Regions from separate parts of the Kitasatospora sp. NPDC090091 genome, predicted to be linked through region 1. Evidence: riboswitches for the same ligand, from Rfam matches in the RefSeq annotation. Region 1 holds a riboswitch; the other holds the start of a gene.
What was found. Region 1 has a riboswitch for thiamine pyrophosphate ahead of ACIPSC_RS03615 (purine-cytosine permease family protein). Riboswitches for the same ligand answer to the same signal wherever they lie in the genome.
Positions count from the first base shown of each region.

Region 1 (4,755 bases):
GCAGCATCCGCTCGAACAGGAACACCCGCGGGTACTGCGGCGCGGCGGCGGCCACCCGGGCCAGGGCCAGCGAGGAGAAGCTCATGATGCGGGCCCGCGGGCCGTCGCCCCGGGGGCCGTCGGCGGCCTGCGTGCCGGCTCCCCGGGCGCCGCCGATCCCGAACCGGTCGAGCGTCCGCAGCAGCTCGCTCTCGACCCGCCCGCGGAACCGGACCGGGTGCTTGGTCTCGATCGCCAGGTCCACCGGCCGGCCGCAGTCCGCGACCAGCTCCAGCAGGCTCTCCAGCCGCAGCACCTCGCGCAGCTCCGGGTCCCGGCTCGGCACGCCGGTCTTCCAGGCACCGAAGTCGTGCGCCTCCAGCTGCGCCAGCGTCATCGCGGAGACCGTGCCGCGGCCGTCCGACACCCGGCCGATCCGGCGGTCGTGGACGCAGACCAGCTGACCGTCGGCGGTCACCCGGACGTCGCACTCGACCGCGTCCGCGCCCTCCTCCAGTGCCCGGCGGTAGGCCGCAAGGGTGTGCTCGGGCAGGGCGTGCGAGGAACCGCGGTGGGCGATCACCTGGACGGGCGGCGCGGTGCGCGCCGCCGCAGGCGAGAGATCAGGGCTGGTCACGGCGTCAACGATAAGCGGCGGAAGTGAAGCGGAAGCGAAGACGGCCCCAATCCGCGGGGCCGTCTTCGGGGTGCGGGCGGCGGTCAGCGCCGGCCGCGGGTCAGCGGGGTGAGCGCCCAGGTGGCCAGGGCGGGCACCAGGAAGCCGAACAGCGAGGCCGAGGTCCACTCCTGCGGGGTGAAGTGCAGGGCCTCCTGGACGGAGGTCCAGAAGTCCGTCCACCAGCCGGCGATCGCGGTCGGTGCGATCAGCTGGTAGACCGCGAAGCCGAGCGCCCACGGCAGCAGCATCAGCCAGCGGGACGGCGCGTCGGCGGCGAGGTTCCAGCCGCGCCGGCCGGCACCGAGGAAGTAGTCCACCGCCAGCACCGCGAACATCGGCACGAAGACCGAGCCGATCAGGCCGAGGAAGGCGTAGTACGAGTCGGTGAACTCGGTGATCTGCAGCGCCAGGACGGTGATCAGCAGGCCGGTCGCGCCGGTCAGCACCCGGCGGTCGACCTTCGGCAGCAGGTTGTGGACCGACATCGCGGTCGAGTAGACGTTGGCGAAGGACTGGTCGGTCTCGCGCAGCACCAGCACCAGCAGGAAGAGCCAGCCGGCCCAGACGCCCAGGAACGAGTCGAAGATCTTCGTCGCGTCGCCGTCCGCCTGCAGCAGCGCGAACAGGCCGAGCACGTAGCACCAGACCTGGGCGATCGTGTAGCCGGAGAAGCTGCCCCAGAACGCCGCCCGCGGGGTGCGCGAGTGGCGGGTGTAGTCGGCGGCCAGCGGCACGAAGGAGATCGAGACGGCGATCATCGCGTCGGTCGCCTTGAGGAACCCGTGCCAGTTGCCCGCGCCCGGGTCCGGGACGCCGTGGCGGCCCAGCTGGACGGTGAAGTACACCATCGCGACCGCCACCGCCGCGGCGACGAAGCGGCGCAGCACCGCGATCGCGCCCAGCGGCCAGATGGTCAGCGCGGTGGTCACCGCGCCCGCCAGTACGACGAACACCCAGCGGTAGCCCTCGGTGTGCGCCACGGTCTGCGCGCCCATCGCGATGACCAGCAGCTCGTACACGCCCCAGCCGATGCACTGGACGATGTTCAGCACCGTCGGCACGTACGAGAGCTTCGTCCCGAAGAGCCCGCGCAGGTTGGCCATCGCGGGCGCGCCGGTGCGGGCCCCGATCAGCGCGGCGACGCCGAGCATCGCGGTGCCGACCACGGTGCCGGCCACGATCGCGGTCACCGCGGCGGCCAGCGACAGCTCGCTGCCGGGCGCGCCGAGCACGGTGGCGGCGGTGGTGAAGCCGATCAGGCTGACGCCGAGGTTCATCCAGAGCGCGAAGTGGTCCCGGAACCGCAGCGTGCGCGGCGGCTCGGTGTCCAGCACGAGCGGCGCCTCGACCCGCTCGCCCGGCTCCGGACGGTCCAGCACCGCGGTGGAACCGCCGGCGGGGGCCGCGGCGTCGGAGTGAACGGCCGAGGACGACTCGGGGAAATCCTTGGACGCGGGCGCGCCCGAAGAAGAGGATGGCGAAGCAGACGGCATGGCCGATACTCCCTACGCCGGCATTACCCGGACAGGTTCCGGCGGTCTGCGCCCCCTCGACGGTCCGTCCACGGAGCCCGTGGCGTACGGTCGACCGGCGCACTCTCAGCCTGGTGGGTCCAAGCTCCCGCGTGTCAGTTTGGAGCGACAGGCTAGCCGCCCAGGTGGGGAACGCCAAGGCCGTGGTCCCGGCGGTCCGCATCGCGGGACGGCGCGCCGTCGGCACGGGGCCGCGGCAGAGGGTCGCGCGGGGGTGCCGCGGGGGCCCCGGGCACGTGCTGTTGGACCGGGCTAAGGATTCTTATGAGTTCTTCAGAAGGGTCCTTACGACAATCGAATCGGGTGTGCGAAAAACTATGGTTGTTGGTCCTGTCAGCTATGGAGGTCGTCCGTGAGCACCGAGCGCGAGGTTGGGCCCACCGGGCCGCAGGGGGAGCAGCCCTCCGGCCAGGGGGTGGTCGGTCCCGCTCCCGACGGTTCGGCGCAGTCCGCGCCCGCCCCCGCAGCGGCACCCGAGGCCGACTACACGCTGGCCGAGGCCGCGCCCGCCGCCCCGGCGGCCGGCGGGTCCACGCCGACGCTGGCGTTCAGCAAGGTCAGCGCCCCCGAGCCGGCCGTTCCGGCCGCTCCCGCGGCCGCCCCGGCCGCGGCCGACACCGGGTACATCGACGCCCCGCCGCCGGTCCTGCCGCCCGCTGCGCCGGCCGCCCAGGCCGCGCCCCAGGCCGCGCCCGCTGCGCCGGCCGGCTACCCGTACGCGGCGCCCGCCGCCGCGGCCCACGACCCGTACGCCGCCCCGGGTGCGCCCGCCGCCCCCGGCGCGACCGGCCAGCACCACCCGTTCGGCGCCGGCCAGCCGCTCGGCGGCTGGGGCGCGCACGACGTCACCCCCGGCGCTCCAGGTGGCCCCGCCGGCCCCGGCTACCCGGGCGGCCCGCTCGGCTACCCCTCCGACTACCCCGGCACCCCCGGGCACGCCGCCCCGCGCAAGAAGCGCGGCGGCCTGGTCGCCCTGATCGCCGCCGTCGCCCTCGTCGCCGGTGTGGCCGGCGGCGCGGTGGGCGTGACCGTCGCCGACCGCGACGGCAAGAGCGTGGCCTCCGCGGACGACCACCGGAGCACCACCGTCCAGGCCAGCAGCCCGCAGAAGAACGAGCCCGCCCCCGGTTCGGTGGCCGGCATCGCGCAGAAGGCGCTGCCCAGCGTCGTCACCATCAAGGCCCAGGGCAACGGCGAGTCCGGCACCGGCACCGGCTTCGTCTTCGACACCGAGGGCCACATCCTCACCAACAACCACGTCGTCGCGCCCGCCTCCAACGGCGGCAAGCTGACGGTCAAGTTCGCGGACGGCAGCTCCTACGCCGCCTCCGTGCTCGGCCGCGCCGAGGGCTACGACGTCGCCGTGGTGAAGCTGGACACGCCGCCCAAGGGCAAGCTGACGCCGCTTCCGCTGGCCGACTCCGACAAGGTCAACGTCGGCGACTCCACCATCGCCATCGGTGCCCCGTACGGCCTGGAGTCCACCGTCACCACCGGCATCATCAGTGCCAAGGACCGCCCGGTCGCCTCCGGCGACGAGACCGGCGCCCAGTCCTCGTACATGAACGCCCTTCAGACCGACGCGTCGATCAACCCCGGCAACTCCGGCGGCCCGCTGCTCGACTCCACCGGCGCGGTGGTCGGCATCAACTCGGCGATCCAGTCCAACACCTCCAGCACCGGCCGGGCCGGCAGCATCGGCCTCGGCTTCGCCATCCCGATCAACCAGGCCAAGTGGGTCGGCGAGACCCTGATCAAGACCGGCAAGCCCGTCTACGCCAAGCTCGACGTGCTGCGCAACGACGACTACAAGGGCGAGGGCGCGCAGATCCAGACCCGCGACATCCAGGGCACCCCCGCCGTCACCCCCGGCGGCGCGGCCGACAAGGCCGGCCTCAAGCCGGGCGACGTCATCACCAAGCTCGGCGGCGTCCCGATCGACAACGGCCCGGCCCTGGTGAGCCGCATCTGGACCCACAAGCCCAACGAGACCGTCGACGTCGAGTACACCCGCAACGGCCAGACCTTCAACACCAAGGTCACCCTCAGCGAGCGCGTCGGCGACAACTGACCGCCGCCCCGGAAAACCGTGTGCACCGAACCCCGCCGAAACCGTTAGGCTGACCTCCGCCTGGAGAGCTGCCCGAGCGGCCTAAGGGAACAGTCTTGAAAACTGTCGTGGCGTGACCCGCCACCGTGGGTTCGAATCCCACGCTCTCCGCTGGTTGGAGAACCACCTGCTCAGGGCGGGTGCCGGAAGGATCCGGCACCCGCCCTTTGCGTTCCCCCGGGCGGGAGCGGAGGGCGGAATTCACCTGAACGGGGGGTTTGGGGCGGGGGTGTCCTCGGGGTGGAGGCGGTGTCTCGTGTGTCGGGGGTAAGGGGCGGACTGCCCTGGGCCCGGCGAGGAGAGACAGATGGCCTGGTACCCCGGCGCGGAGAAGATGGAGCTCCAGCCCGAGTCGGACGCGCAGCCGGCGATCGTGCCGACGCAGGTGATCTTCCACAGCATCGCGGCGCCGTGGACGCCGCGGCGGATGTACGAGTACTGGCGGGACTCCACCA
Region 1 is NZ_JBIVDY010000002.1:141,250-146,004, reverse strand. Features, by position in the region: gene ACIPSC_RS03620 (glycerophosphodiester phosphodiesterase family protein) at 1-616, opposite strand, end outside; gene ACIPSC_RS03615 (purine-cytosine permease family protein) at 700-2,037, opposite strand; TPP riboswitch at 2,144-2,292, opposite strand; gene ACIPSC_RS03610 (S1C family serine protease) at 2,543-4,261, shown strand; tRNA gene ACIPSC_RS03605 (tRNA-Ser) at 4,324-4,411, shown strand; gene ACIPSC_RS03600 (peptidoglycan-binding protein) at 4,608-4,755, shown strand, end outside.

Region 2 (4,755 bases), 230 kb from region 1:
CGGCTTGCGGACGTCGATCTGCAGCTGTTGTTCCTTCCGCTGGGCCTCCAGCTGGGCGACCTTGGTCTCCTGGACCACGACCTCCTGCCGGGCGGCGGCCTCGGCGAGCGGCCCGGCCTGCTGGGCCCGGGCGCTGGCGGTGTCCCGTTCGGCCTGGTAGGCGGCCTGCTGGATCTCGCTGTTGCGGGTCGCCTCGGCCTTGCGGGCGGCCGCCTCCTGCTCGGCCTCGGTGGCCATCCGGTCGGCCTCGGCCTGGGCGATCCGGGCGTCCCGCTGGACGGCGGCCGCGTGCGGGATGGCGAGGTTCTTGATGTAGCCGGTCGGGTCGATGATCTCCTGGATCTGCAGGGTGTCGATGATCAGCCCGAGCTTCTCCATCTCCAGCCCGGAGGCGGCCCGGGTCTCCCCGGTGAGCCGTTCCCGGTCGCGGATCATGTCCTCGACGGTGAGCCCGCCGACGATCGAGCGCAGGTGGCCGGCGAAGACGTTGTGCACCCGCTGGCTGATCAGCTTCTGCTGGTCGAGGAAGCGCCGGGCGGCGTTGGCGATCGAGACGTCGTCGTCCCCGACCTTGAAGATCACCACGCCCTTGACCCGGACCGGGATGCCCTGGGTGGTGACGCACTCGACGTTCAGCTCGGCCTCGTTGAGGTCCAGCGAGAGCCGTCGGACGCCCTGCAGACCCGGGGTGACGAAGGTCCCGCGGCCGGTGACGATCCGGAACCCGAGCCCGTCGCCGACCCCCTCGGTCCGGTGCTTGGAGCCGGAGATGATCAGCGCCTCGTTCGGCTCCGCCACCCGCCACATGAGTTTGAAGAGCGTGATCCCCACGAGCAGCACCGCGACGACCGCCCCGATGATGACGTACAGCATGGTTCAACTCCCCCTTTCGGCACATGAGATGCGCCGATTGGGATTCTCCGCCCGGGTCAACCGCAGTGGAAGGGAGTGGACATGACGCGCCGTCACAACCTTGTCACGCTGTCACGGCTCTGTCATGGCGGCCCCGTCACGGCAGCACCGGGGCCACGTAGACGGTCCGCGGCGGGTGGTACTCGACGACCACCACCGGCGTCCCCACCGGCAGCCGCTCGCCCGGCACGGCGAGGTAGGCGAGGAAGGCCTCCGTCCCCTGGCGCTCCGGGACGTGCACCATCACCTCGCCGACCAGTCCCGCCCCCACCGCTCCGCTGACCCGACCCGCGCTCCCGACCACTCGGCCCTCCCGTCCCGCACCCCCGCGGGGTGCCCGACCGCCTGTGACTGTCCCGCCCTGTGACTGCCAGTCTGCCCGCCACCGCCGGAAGCAGGCGGCCCGCCGCGGAATCCCACCGGGGCCGGGGCCCCGGCGTCTCTCTCCTCGGACCCCCCTCTGGACCAGCGGCGATCGGCTCGCTACGGTGTTGGACGTCATGCGCAGGCAACACCGCCTGTGGACACGGGAGCTCGGAGCACCGGGCTGAGAGGACGCTGACCGGTACGTCGACGGACGTGCCGACCGCTGCGTCGACCGCAGGAACCTGACCGGGTAATGCCGGCGTAGGGAGTAGAGGGTCTGATGACCACCTTTGATGCACAGCCGAACTCTGCCCGCAGCACCGGGACGAGCGGCGCCGCGGTCGCCAGCGCGAACACCGGCTACCCGACCCCGGCCTGGCGCAAGGCCTACCGCGAGGGGTCCCGCCCCGACCTGCGCGTCCCGTACCGCGAGGTCCTGCTCACCAACGACCGGACCGTCCCGCTGTACGACACCTCCGGCCCGTACACCGACCCCGCGTACGAGCCCGACGTGCGGCGCGGCCTGCCGCCGCTGCGCGACGCCTGGATCCGCCAGCGCGGCGACGTCGAGGAGTACGACGGCCGCGAGGCCCGCCCCGAGGACGACGGGATCAAGCACACCTCGCCGCGCGGCGGGAACCTGCGCAACCTCGACGCCGTCTTCCCCGGCCGCCCGCGCCGCCCGCTGCGGGGCCGGGCCGGTGCCGCCGTCACCCAGCTGGCCTACGCGAAGCGGGGGATCGTCACCCCCGAGATGGAGTTCGTGGCCCTGCGCGAAGGACTCGCACCCGAGTTCGTGCGGGACGAGGTGGCCCGCGGCCGCGCCGTCATCCCGGTCAACGTGAACCACCCCGAGGTGGAGCCGGCCGTCATCGGCACCAACTTCCTGGTGAAGATCAACGCCAACATCGGCAACTCGGCCGTCACCTCCTCGATCGAGGAGGAGGTGGAGAAGATGACCTGGGCCACCCGCTGGGGCGCCGACACCGTCATGGACCTCTCCACCGGCCGCAACATCCACACCACCCGCGAGTGGATCCTGCGCAACTCCCCCGTGCCGATCGGCACCGTGCCGCTCTACCAGGCGCTGGAGAAGGTCGACGGCAGGGCCGAGGAGCTGAGCTGGGAGGTCTACCGCGACACGATCATCGAGCAGTGCGAGCAGGGCGTCGACTACATGACCGTGCACGCCGGCGTGCTGCTGCGCTACGTGCCGCTGACCGCCCGCCGCAAGACCGGCATCGTCTCGCGCGGCGGCTCGATCATGGCCGCCTGGTGCCTGGCGCACCACCGGGAGAACTTCCTCTACACCAACTTCGAGGAGCTCTGCGACATCCTCGCGAGCTACGACGTCACCTTCTCGCTGGGTGACGGCCTGCGCCCGGGGTCGATCGCCGACGCCAACGACGAGGCGCAGTTCGCCGAGCTGCAGACGCTGGGCGAGCTGGGCCGGATCGCCCGTGCCAAGGACGTCCAGGTGATGATCGAGGGCCCGGGCCACGTCCCGATGCACAAGATCAAGGAGAACATGGATCTCCAGAAGGAGATCTGCGACGAGGCGCCGTTCTACACCCTCGGCCCGCTCACCACGGACGTCGCCCCCGGCTACGACCACATCACCTCGGGCATCGGCGCCGCGATGATCGCCTGGTGGGGCACCGCGATGCTCTGCTACGTCACGCCCAAGGAGCACCTGGGCCTGCCCAACCGGGACGACGTGAAGACCGGCGTCATCACCTACAAGATCGCCGCGCACGCCGCCGACCTGGCCAAGGGCCACCCCGGGGCCCAGGAGTGGGACGACGCGCTCTCCGACGCCCGCTTCGAGTTCCGCTGGGAGGACCAGTTCAACCTGGCCCTCGACCCGGAGACGGCCCGCGAGTTCCACGACGAGACGCTGCCCGCCGAGCCGGCGAAGACGGCCCACTTCTGCTCGATGTGCGGCCCGAAGTTCTGCTCGATGAAGATCTCCCAGAAGATCCGCGACGAGCACGGCGACGGTTCCACGGCCGTGCAGTCGGGCTACGACGCCGAGGCACTGGCCGGCATGCAGGCCAAGTCCGAGGAGTTCGCCGCCCAGGGCAACCGGGTCTACCTGCCCATGGCCGACTGACGTCGACCTGTTGACCGCGCTGCTCTGGGAGGAGGAGGGGGCTTCCCAGAGCAGCGCTCCGGCACGTCTCAGTGGTGGAAGCCGACGCGGTCCGCGTCGTGCGGGCGGCCCTCGTCGAGGTGCTTGATCGCCCGGCGCATGTCGTCGGCGAGGAGTTCGATCTCGTCGCGGTCGACGCCGTGGCGGACCAGGACGCGCTGGATGACCGTCTCCTGGCGGTCCGGCGGGAGCGGGTAGGAGGGGACCTGCCAGCCGCGCATGCGGAGCTGGTCGGAGAGGTCGTACAGGCTCCACCGGACCGAGTCGGGGTCGGTGAGGGTGTACGAGACGGCGGGCAGCGCGCCGACGCCGTCGTAGAGCAGGGTGAAGGGGCCCATCTCGGCGATCTGCCGGCCGAGGTGCTGCGCGGTGTCGGCGCACGCCTGGTAGACCCGGCGGTACCCCTCGCGGCCGAGCCGCAGGAACATGAAGTACTGGGCGACCACCTGGCCGCCGGGGCGGGAGAAGTTCAGGGCGAGGGTCGGCATGTCGCCGCCGAGGTAGTCGACGTGGAAGACCAGCCCGTCCGGCAGGGCGTCCTGGTCGCGCCAGAGGGCCCAGCCGACGCCGAGCGGCGCCATCCCGTACTTGTGGCCCGAGGCGTTGATCGAGGCGACCCGCGGCAGCCGGAAGTCCCAGACCAGGTCGCGGTGGAGGAACGGCGCGATGAAGCCGCCCGAGGCCGCGTCGACGTGCAGCGGGACGTCGAGGCCGGTCTCCACCTGGAGGCGGTCCAGCTCGGCCGCGATCTCCGCCACCGGCTCGTACGTGCAGGTGTAGGTCACCCCGAGGATCGTGACCACGCCGATGGTGTTCTCGTCGACGTACTCGCGCAGCTGGTGCGGCTGCAGGCCGGTGGCTCCGGGCTCCACCGGCACCTGCCGCAGCTCCACGTCGAAGTACCGGGCGAACTTCTCCCAGCACACCTGGACCGGCCCGCAGACCAGGTTCGGCCGCTCGGTCGACTGCCCCGCGGTCTGCCGGCGGTTGCGCCACCGCCACTTCAGGGCGAGACCGCAGAGCATCGCGGCCTCGCTGGAGCCGGTGGTGGAGCAGCCGACCGCGTTGGTGCCGCCGGCGCCGGCCGGGGCGTGCCAGAGATCGGCGAGGATGTTCACGCAGCGTGACTCGATCTCCGCGGTCTGCGGGTACTCGTCCTTGTCGACGATGTTCTTGTCGAGGCACAGGTCCATCAGGCGGCGGACCTCGTCGTCCGTCCAGGTGGTGCAGAAGGTGGCGAGGTTCTGCGCGGCGTTGCCGTCCAGCAGCAACTCGTTGCGCAGCAGTTGGAAGACCACGGAGGGAGGCGCCGGGAAGTCCGGCAT
Region 2 is NZ_JBIVDY010000002.1:368,444-373,198, forward strand. Features, by position in the region: gene ACIPSC_RS04580 (flotillin family protein) at 1-873, opposite strand, end outside; gene ACIPSC_RS04585 (hypothetical protein) at 1,010-1,183, opposite strand; TPP riboswitch at 1,429-1,563, shown strand; gene thiC (phosphomethylpyrimidine synthase ThiC) at 1,559-3,391, shown strand; gene ACIPSC_RS04595 (glutamate decarboxylase) at 3,460-4,755, opposite strand, start outside.
Region 2: linked by a shared signal. The riboswitch ahead of thiC (phosphomethylpyrimidine synthase ThiC) and the one ahead of ACIPSC_RS03615 (purine-cytosine permease family protein) in region 1 are both predicted to bind thiamine pyrophosphate.